One region of the Fictibacillus enclensis genome, then DNA from elsewhere that is predicted to be linked to it. Evidence: riboswitches for the same ligand, from Rfam matches in the RefSeq annotation. Region 1 holds a riboswitch; each other region holds the start of a gene.
What was found. A riboswitch is a leader RNA that binds a small molecule or an ion and turns the genes downstream of it on or off. The one in region 1 is predicted to bind thiamine pyrophosphate.
Positions count from the first base shown of each region.

Region 2: it holds a riboswitch for thiamine pyrophosphate, as region 1 does, so the genes downstream of both, thiD (bifunctional hydroxymethylpyrimidine kinase/phosphomethylpyrimidine kinase) here and QNH15_RS05715 (acetylornithine deacetylase) in region 1, are expected to answer to the same signal.
Region 3: it holds a riboswitch for thiamine pyrophosphate, as region 1 does, so the genes downstream of both, thiC (phosphomethylpyrimidine synthase ThiC) here and QNH15_RS05715 (acetylornithine deacetylase) in region 1, are expected to answer to the same signal.

Region 1 covers NZ_CP126109.1:1,055,923-1,059,345, forward strand. The annotation lists gene QNH15_RS05710 (thiazole biosynthesis adenylyltransferase ThiF) at 1-774, shown strand, start outside; TPP riboswitch at 782-886, shown strand; gene QNH15_RS05715 (acetylornithine deacetylase) at 1,266-2,555, shown strand; gene tenA (thiaminase II) at 2,548-3,237, shown strand; gene QNH15_RS05725 (ABC transporter ATP-binding protein) at 3,262-3,423, shown strand, end outside.
Region 2 covers NZ_CP126109.1:1,690,602-1,694,024, forward strand. The annotation lists gene QNH15_RS09055 (YecA family protein) at 1-641, opposite strand, end outside; gene QNH15_RS09060 (IDEAL domain-containing protein) at 786-1,016, opposite strand; gene QNH15_RS09065 (hypothetical protein) at 1,144-1,386, opposite strand; TPP riboswitch at 1,547-1,647, shown strand; gene thiD (bifunctional hydroxymethylpyrimidine kinase/phosphomethylpyrimidine kinase) at 1,733-2,539, shown strand; gene thiM (hydroxyethylthiazole kinase) at 2,536-3,357, shown strand; gene thiE (thiamine phosphate synthase) at 3,354-3,423, shown strand, end outside.
Region 3 covers NZ_CP126109.1:1,159,266-1,162,688, forward strand. The annotation lists gene QNH15_RS06290 (SDR family oxidoreductase) at 1-463, shown strand, start outside; gene QNH15_RS06295 (DinB family protein) at 588-1,043, shown strand; TPP riboswitch at 1,485-1,595, shown strand; gene thiC (phosphomethylpyrimidine synthase ThiC) at 1,733-3,423, shown strand, end outside.

The DNA.
Region 1 (3,423 bases):
GCGGCAAGAGAACGGCTGGAACAGCTTAACTCTGATATCCAGGTCGAAGGGCTTGTTATGGATGCAGGTGCCGAAGAGCTGAGGGAGCTGACAGAATTTGTCCACCTCATCATTGATGCCACGGATAATTTTGATACAAGGCTTCTGATTAATGATATTTCTCAGGAAACCAAGATCCCATGGATCTATGGTGCCTGTGTGGGAAGCTATGGCCTTTGCTATACCATTATACCGGGAGAGACTCCTTGTCTTAGCTGTTTGCTGGAAAAGGTGCCGATGGGCGGAGCTACGTGCGATACAGCAGGCATTATAGCACCCGCTGTACAGACGGTTGTAGCCCATCAGACAGCGGAAGCGTTAAAGCTGTTAACCGAAAACAAGGAAGCACTCCGGAACAAACTGGTTTCCTTTGACCTGTGGAACAATTATTACATGGCGATGGATGTAAGGAAGTTAAAGAAACAGGATTGTCCTTCCTGTGGCAATCATCCAACGAATCCTTTTTTGAATCCCGAAAACCAGACAAAAACAGCCGTGCTCTGTGGAAGAGATACCGTGCAAATCCGTCCCTCTGAGCATGGGGAACGGGATCTGGAGGAGCTTTCCGGGGTGCTGGCACGATTGGGAGGCAGGATTGAACAAAATCCGTATTTGCTCTCCTATCGGGCGGATGAACAGCACCGGCTTGTTTTCTTCAAGGACGGACGAGTTTTAATCCATGGCACGAAAGATATAGCTGAAGCGAAAAATCTGTACTATAGTTTGATAGGATAATTGAATAGCACTCTGCTAGGGGAGCCGGAAACGGCTGAGACTGAACCTTTGTTCTACACCCTTGGAACCTGATCTGGATGATGCCAGCGTAGGGAAGCAGGCTTGCGAAACGGTTTTTAGACGAATCGATCATACAGCCGCCTTCCTCATCTGGGGAAGGCGGTTTTTTATGTGCATAAGGATCAGCGATAGAAATCCTCATTGATATGTTGATTGGAGTGCAAGGTGCGAGATCCTCGAAAATGAACTTCACATTTTCTTCGTGCGATGTAACGCTGCTGAAGCGTTCCTTGTCCAGCGGGATATGCGTGACAGGTGAGACCAGGTAGGCGTTTTACGCCGGCAAAGGCAGGTATTTTACGCCGGCCAATGGGGAGCTTGCGCCGCAGGGCTCAAAAGTAGGCACTTGCGCCGGTCAAAGCGAGCATCCTGAAACGGAAAGCAACTGCTTTCAAGAGCAACAAAGGTTCAGCAGATAAAGGAGGGTGAGCATGAGCAGTATTCAGGACAAGATTAATAGATTGGCAGATGAAAGAAAAGAGGATTTGATCGAGATTCTTCGGTCGCTTGTGGCCTTCCGGACAGAAAGCCCGCCGGCCAGAAATACTGAGGAAGCCCAGCATTATATCAAATATCTTCTTCGGGACCTCGGGTTTGAGACAGAAGAGTGGGGGCTGTTTCCCGGTGACACGATTGTGGCTGGAACCAAACCCGGGAGAAACAGTGAACAGTATCAAAGTCTTATCCTCAATGGGCATATCGACGTGATAGCGGCAGGAGATGAAGCTGAATGGGAGCATCAGCCGTTTGAATTAAGGAAAGACGGAGATTTTTTGTATGGAAGAGGCACAGCTGATATGAAAGGAGGAATGGCCTCCACACTTTTTGCGCTGCAGCTGTTACGGGAATTAGGCGTCGAACTGGATGGCGATTTATATTTTCAATCCGTAACAGGAGAAGAAGCCGGTGAAGCTGGAACAAAATCATGCGTCGACCGCGGTATGCAAGCTGATTTTGCCGTTGTGGCGGATACATCCGATCTTGCCATCCATGGGCAGGGCGGTGTGATTACAGGCTGGATCACGATAAAAAGCAAAACCACTCATCATGATGGCCTCCGTTCCCGATTGATTCATGCCGGCGGAGGCATTGTTGGTGCAAGTGCCATTGAAAAGATGATGAAAGTCATACAGGGGCTGCAGGAGCTTGAGCGTCACTGGGCCGTAACCAAAGTCTATCCCGGGTTTTTGCCGGGCAGCACAACGATCAATCCTTCGGTTATTGAGGGGGGAAGGAATGCGGCCTATATTGCGGATGAGTGCAGGCTTTGGATTACCGTCCATTTTTATCCGAACGAGACTTATAAAGAGGTTGCGGAGGAAATTCAGCAGCATGTCCTTGCCGTTGCCCAAGGAGATCCTTGGCTCAAAGACAATCCGCCTTCCTTTGACTGGGGCGGAAAATCGATGATCGAAGACAGAGGAGAGATTTTTCCTGCTATTGATATTGATGAAAATCATCCGGGGCTCGTCATGCTGAAGAATCAGCATCACCAGGTGTCCAAGCAGGAGGCTGTCGTTTCCATGTCACCGACAGTGACAGACGCGGGCTGGCTGGGACAAGCCGGGATACCCACTGTGATTTACGGCCCCGGAAAACTGGAGGAAGCCCATTCGCTAAATGAGAGAGTAGAGCTTCAGCAGTTAATCCATCATGCAAAAGTTCTCGCCGGGTTTATTGAAAAATGGTGCAATACAGAAAGGAGCACTTTAAATGGTTAAGAGTAGCCAGCAGGACCGATTTACCCGCCAGCTCCATGACCGGGTATTGCAGGTATGGGAGCATATCCACCGCCATCCTTTTGTTCAGGGAATTAAGGATGGCTCCCTGCCGATGGAGCGCTTTATGTTTTACATGAAACAGGATTATGTATTTTTGAAGGATTACGCCAAGCTGTTCGCACTTGGAGCGGTAAAAGCAGAAGATACTGAAACAATTAAATGGTTCTCCGGCCTTCTGCATGAAACGCTGCACACAGAGATGGATCTTCACCGCAGTTATTGCAAAGAAATCGGCATCGGTGAGGAGGAACTGGAGAACGAAAAGGCGACGCCTATAAATCTCGCATATACGAGGTATATGCTGGCAGCGTCCCAGCAGGGGAGCCTGGCCGAACTGGTCTCTTGCCTTTTGCCATGCATGTGGAGCTATCACGAGATCGGAACCATGTTGAAAAGGGAAGCAGGGAACCTGTCCGGCCATCCTTATGGCCCTTGGATTGAAATGTACGCTTCTGAAGACTTCGGCAGTCTTTCACGTTGGCTGAAGGATAAGCTTGATGAATGGGCGGAAGGAAAAACCAATCAGGAGCTAGAGGCTTTGCAAAACCATTTTCTAACTACGTCACGATTTGAGTTCATGTTTTGGGACATGGTTTATTACGGGCATGAATGGCCGGTATAGTCCTGCAAAAAGGAGAGCGAATGAATGACATTCATGATGAAAAATGTTTCTTACAGCATGAAACAAGGCGGGCAGTACAGACCCATCTTAAAGAACATAAATCTCTCAGCGGCAGCAGGAGAATTTGTCTCCATTATTGGCAAAAGCGGCACAGGAAAAAGTACACTGCTTAAACTCGCATGCGGT
Region 2 (3,423 bases), 630 kb from region 1:
ACATTTGGAAAATCGTCCTTCATTGTTAATTGTTCAGACTGAATGGTTTGCAGTTTCTTTGATAGATCGGAAGCGGAAACCGGAATTTTTGCATAATCAATGTAAAATTCTTGATGTTCCCCTGTAGCGATCAGCGAACCTGCAACAAGTAATTCCACTTCAGGAAGGGATTCTGAATGGATTTCAACCGTATGTTCCTGATGAGTGAAATAATCTCTCAGCTTATAAACGTTCCGGTTTAGCTGTTCCTGAACGGTATACAGTGAAGGGGTGGTGTTCTTCCATTCTTTCACTACTTCGTAGACCTGACGCTCTTCTTTTTCTTTTTGTTCCATAAGGTACAGTTCTACGGGTGTTTTACCGTCCTGAGCCGCCGAATGAAAAATGAGCCAGCATACCATCAAGTTTGCGTATGTTTCCACCTGCTCATTATCAACATTAAATTGTTGGATAAAATTCCGTGTTTTTTTTCCCATGTCTTCATGAAAGTTGTCAAAAGCAAACTTTGCCAGCCCTTCCAGGTGACGGCTGATTTCAACCATTTGTTTCATCTTTGTTGTTGTCAGCGACCGTTGACAGCAATGTTTATATTTTTTCCCGCTTCCGCAAGGACAAGGATCGTTTCGTCTTACTTTACTCATGTTACCCTCCGTACATACTGCTCATGTTGTAAATAATCACCTTGTAAATACTAGCATAAACGCATGATAATGCAACTTTTTGCACTGCCGCACAACTGGGAGAGGGCAAAAAAAAAAGAAATCAAACCAAAAAGGTTTGATTTCTTACCCCAGGAAGCGAAGGTATTCGTCGGTCAATTCCATAAACCTGGCTTCGTCTCGTTTCTCAAGGGCTTCATCTATTTGTTCTTTATAACGTTTCATTTGAAAGGCGTGCAAGGACTCATCAAGGATCATCTGAGCAACCATATTAAAAGCGAACGGGTCATTTTTCTTCTGAAGTTTGTATTTCACAAGATCGTTCATATCTTTATTATACGACGTATTATCTTTCATGCTCTATTCCTCCTTGAATATTTTTGCAAAAGCTTGTGTAATTATAGCTAATGCTTTAGTGGGTTTTTACTAGTATACTTATCCCAAGAGATAATAGCAACAATTTTATTCTGAAAATTTAGATTTGTTATTTTTGATTTTCCAGATTTAAATCAGCCAGCACCTCATCTACGGAATGGAAAGTTTTACTTTCCAGTTGCTCACCGCCTTCCATGTCAAAAACTCGCAATTCATAAACTTCTTTTGTCGGGATATATTTGACTTCGACTGGATTGGTGTAATTTCTTGAGAAGGTTTCTTCTGACTGAGCATGACTGTATACATCTTCCGGGTTGTTTTTTAAATTTTGCAGTTTCTCTTTTATATTCATAATTTCTCTCCCTCCAGAGTTTCTATCGGGTGTTGTATAAAATATGCCCGTAACGCGCTCTTTTTAAACGCCGTTCACTAACTTTTCGACATATTCCATATTTCCGATTTGACGCCTTTATTGATGTCCGATACGATAGAGTGTAAATAATATTTATAGCAACAACCACTAGGGGAGCTTGTGAAAGCTGAGAAAAGTGAACTTTGACCCTTTGAACCTGATACGGATCATACCGTCGTAGGGAAGTGGCTTAAACGGACGACCAGCTAAATGATGATGTTTAAGCCGCCTTCTTTTTGAGGGCGGCTTTTTACATGAAGTCAAGAAAAAGAAGGAGTTTTCTATAATGTCCAACACACCAAAAGCTTTAACCATAGCAGGATCGGATTCCGGGGGAGGTGCCGGCATACAGGCCGACCTGAAAACCTTTCAAGAATTAGGCGCTTATGGCATGTCGGTCATTACGGCCGTCACCGCCCAAAATACTACAGGTGTCCAAAATATTCATGCCATACCGGTTGAAATGGTGGTAGACCAACTGAAAAGTATTGCAGATGATCTGCGGCCAGACGCGTTGAAGACAGGCATGCTTTTCAGTGCCGAAATTATTGAGGCGGTATCCTCACTTATTCAGGAATATAAATGGACCAATGTGGTGGTTGATCCGGTGATGATCGCGAAGGGAGGGTCAGAACTGCTTAAGAAGGATGCAATAGAAGCTCTAAAGAAACACCTTCTTCCCCTCGCAGAAATACTGACTCCAAACATTCCAGAAGCCGAGCAACTGACCGGAAGAAAGATTGAGGACAAACAGGGCAGAGAAGACGCAGCCAAGTTTCTGCATGGTTTGGGAGCAAAGAAAATCGTCATCAAGGGCGGTCACCTTCCCCATGAAAATGAACCAGTGGATCTGTATTATGATGGGGAACAATTGATTGAATTTGAAGGGAAACGCATTGAAACATCACAAACCCATGGAACAGGCTGTACATTTGCTGCTGCAATAACAGCCGAACTTGCTGTTGGAAAATCTCCGATTGAAGCCGTTGAAACCGCCAAAGCCTTTATACAGGAAGCCATCAGCGTACCCCTTCATCTTGGAAGCGGCCATGGACCGACCAACCACTGGGCATACAGGAGGAAATACCAATGACAAAATTACCAAATCTTATAAAAGATATTCGCTTGAAAAAACCTTTGATTCATCATATGACCAATCAGGTAACGATGAATTTTCTGGCCAATGGAATTCTCGCTGCCGGAGGAAGCCCCATGATGGCCCATCATTATGAAGAAGCAGCAGAAGCAGTAATGGCAGCCGACGCCCTTATATTGAATATCGGAACGGTTGAACCGGATTTGGTGAAAGGAATGATTATCGCCGGAAAAAAAGCCAAAGCCAATGGAATTCCGGTTGTATTTGATCCGGTCGGTGCGGGATTATCATCGTTAAGAAAAACGGCTGTTTTGGATATTATTGAGGAAGTTTCTCCAAATGTGATCTGCGGCAATGCGGCTGAAATCGCGTTCTTAAGCGGAGAAGAATGGAGCGGAAAAGGGGTAGACGGGGGTCTGGGAGAGGACAATTCGGAACTGGCCCGCTATGCGGCCAATCGGTTGAATTGCTTGGTCGCCATTACGGGTAAAGAGGATATCCTGAGTGATGGGACAGAAACTATGATCATAAGAGGGGGGCATGAAATGCTTTCCTATGTGACAGGGACGGGTTGCTTATCCACCTCTCTGATCGGGTTGTTCCTTGCTAAATCCGTAACGGCTGATTTGACTCCATTCGACCGGGTGGCCGGATCGCTTACTTACCTGGGCATTTGTGCAGAGCGGGCGGTTTCCGGCGCGCGCGGGCCAGGAAGTTTTCAAACGGCTGTTTTGGATGAGCTATATCTTCTGCGTGATGAAGAGCTTGATGAGACTGGCAGATGGGAAACTGTGGATGGAGGGAACAGCCGATGAGCAAGACCGCGCTGAAAGAAAGAATGAAGGTATATTTTATTATGGGAAGCACCAATTGTCCATCAC
Region 3 (3,423 bases), 100 kb from region 1:
AGATGCGATCAGAGGGTGTGATGCCATCATATTTGCGGCAGGTTCAGGTTCCAAAACAGGACCAGAGAAAACTGAGGCGGTTGACCGGGACGGGGCCATCAAGCTGATGGAAGAAGCGGAAAAGCAACAGGTGAAGCGTTTTATCATGTTAAGCAGCATGGGGGCCGGAAGTCCTGAAAAAGGCCCGGAAGAACTACAGCATTATTTGAGGATGAAAGGTGAAGCAGACGACCGGCTGGAATCCAGCAGGCTTCACTATACCATCGTGAGGCCGGGCGCCCTGACCAATGACGGAGGAAATGGGAAAATAAAAATTGGTGAGCAGCTGGGCCAGGGAAGCATCTCCCGGGCAGATGTGGCGAAAGTCATGGTTCAGTCGCTGGACCTGGAGAATGCCAATCATAAGATTTTTGAAATCCTTGAAGGAGACCAGCCAGTAGCCGATGCCCTTAAATCCCTATAAATAAAGAATGGAAAAGGCATGCTCCGAGGGCATGCCTTTTTCATTTGAGACCTTCTGCACTGCATTTCGAAGGTGTTTTCTGTTAGTGTAGGAAATAAGGGTTTTTGAAAGGAGAATAAAAGAAATGAACCAAGAACTTTACAGACAATTCGAAATGACAAGAGGATTTTTCTTAAGAAGCATCAGCAAGATTTCACCAGAACTGGTTGATATTCAGCCACAAGGGTATAACAACACGATACAATGGCACATCGGGCACGTGTTAACCGTTACCGAACAGTTTCTGTTTGGTAAATCCTTTGCTTTGCCCGGGAAATATGTCGAATGGTTTGGCAAGGGGTCAAAGCCGGTTGACTGGCAAGGAGATGTTCCATCCATCGAGGAATTGACTCCCGAGCTTGAGAAGCAGCTTCTCCGCATCAAGGAAATTCCGGAAGAAGCCCTTGAGCAAAAGCTGGAAAAACCGTTTCTTGGATTGGAAACGTTCCGGGAATTGGCCGCTATGTCTCTCTTTCATGAATCTAACCATTTGGGTCAGCTGCATTCCATGAAGCTATTGCTCGAACGCACACAGCACTAAAATAACCCGGAGAACCTGTTCAGGTTCTCCGGGTTATTTATATACACGCAAAAGGCAGAAAGTTACAGAGGTTTTAAGTTTTATGTAAAGTCATCCACCACAAAACGTTAAGTCAGGAGTGAATGACTGAATGTAAAAAATCGATATCATCTTTAATTTTTTCTTTTAATAGATGATCTCTGCAACGTATATATTCGCCAGTGAGCGTAGCGATTTCTTTCATAAACAAAACAACCTCTGTATGTTTTAGCATGCATTCTCCCTGCCTTGATTTGTAATGGATAGTTCTTCTACTCCATCCTTTCCTCTTTTTTCGTCAAATTAAACCATGTTCTGCGACATTTTTATGATTTAAGAGAAAAAGGTGTGCATCAGCCTGTGACAAAAGGCGGATTGCGTGAAAGTTGAATAGAAGCTATGATAACATGGAAAATAAAATATATTTTCTGCTAGGGGAGCCCGTAGCCGGGCTGAGAGAGGGGAGAACGATCCCTTTGACCCTTTGAACCTGATCTGGGTTATACCAGCGTAGGAAAGTAGGAGTCGAAGATAACGGTATATTTGTATGTTTGTTTCTTTGTCTATCCTGTCGGGTTCTATTGATTAGAACCTGGCTTTTTTATTTTACCCGTTGCTTCGCCATTCCCCGCTGCGTGTAGCTCCGACTTTTAACAAGAGGAGGAAGTGGCATGACAGTACAGAACGAAAAAAAGGTTTCATTGAAATCGCAATTCCCGAACAGTGAGAAAATCTATCAAGAGGGTTCTCGCCAAGATATCAGGGTGCCCATGAGAAAGGTTAATCTGAGTACCACCAGGCTTTCTGGAGGGGAAGAGAAGAATTCGCCGGTGCTTCTTTATGACACAAGCGGGCCCTATACTGATCCGTTTTATACATCAGATGTAGAAAAAGGACTTCCGGTTTTAAGGAAACCATGGATTCAGGAAAGAAATGATACTGAAAATTATGAAGGACGTAATGTGAAGCCCGAAGACAATGGATATAACGAAAAGAATGAACGGAATGCCTATGCTTTCCCTGTTGCTGTAAAACAACCACTGCGTGCACGAAAAGATAAAAATGTAACCCAGATGCATTACGCAAAAAAAGGCATCATCTCGCCGGAAATGGAATTCATCGCCATCAGGGAAGGATTGGAGTCAGAATTTGTCCGCAATGAGGTGGCTTCCGGAAGAGCGATTATTCCGGCAAACATCAACCATCCTGAGTTAGAGCCCATGATTATCGGCCGGAATTTCCACGTGAAGATCAACGCAAATATAGGCAATTCAGCAGTAACTTCCTCCATCGAAGAAGAAGTTGAGAAAATGACCTGGGCGACTTACTGGGGAGCGGATACCATTATGGATTTGTCCACTGGAAAGGACATCCATACGACCAGGGAATGGATTATAAGAAATTCACCGGTACCTGTTGGCACAGTCCCGATTTATCAAGCGCTTGAGAAAGTGAATGGCATAGCTGAAGATTTATCCTGGGAGGTGTACAAAGATACGTTAATTGAACAGGCGGAACAGGGGGTGGACTACTTTACTATTCATGCAGGGGTTTTGCTCCGATATGTCCCATTAACCATCAACCGGGTGACCGGCATCGTTTCGCGTGGCGGCTCCATCCTGGCCCAGTGGTGCCTGGCTCACCATGAGGAAAACTTCTTGTACAGTCATTTTGAGGAAATTTGTGAGATCTGCAAACGCTATGACATCTCCATCTCCCTTGGGGACGGTTTGCGTCCAGGATCGATTGCCGATGCGAACGATGAAGCACAGTTTGCCGAGCTTGAAACGCTGGGAGAACTGACGAAAATCGCCTGGAAGCATGACGTCCAGGTGATGATTGAGGGACCAGGACATGTGCCGATGCATCAGATCAAGGAAAACGTGGATAAACAATTGGAGATCTGCCATGAAGCGCCTTTCTATACACTCGGGCCGCTAACAACGGATATTGCCCCGGGCTATGATCACATCACATCGGGCATTGGAGCCGCAATGATCGGCTGGTTCGGAACTGCGATGCTTTGCTATGTGACACCAAAGGAACATTTGGGATTACCCAATAAAGATGATGTGCGCGAGGGGGTAATCACCTATAAGATTGCAGCCCATGCAGCCGATTTGGCCAAGGGCCACCCGGGAGCCATGGAACGGGACAACGCACTGTCCAAAGCCCGTTTTGAATTCAGATGGGAGGATCAATTCAATCTGTCACTTGACCCGGACCGGGCAAGAGAATACCATGATGAAACCCTGCCCGCACAGGGAGCGAAAACCGCTCATTTCTGTTCAATGTGCGGACCGAAGTTCTGCTCTATGCGAATTTCTCACGATCTGCGGAACATGCCTGAACTAAAACAAGA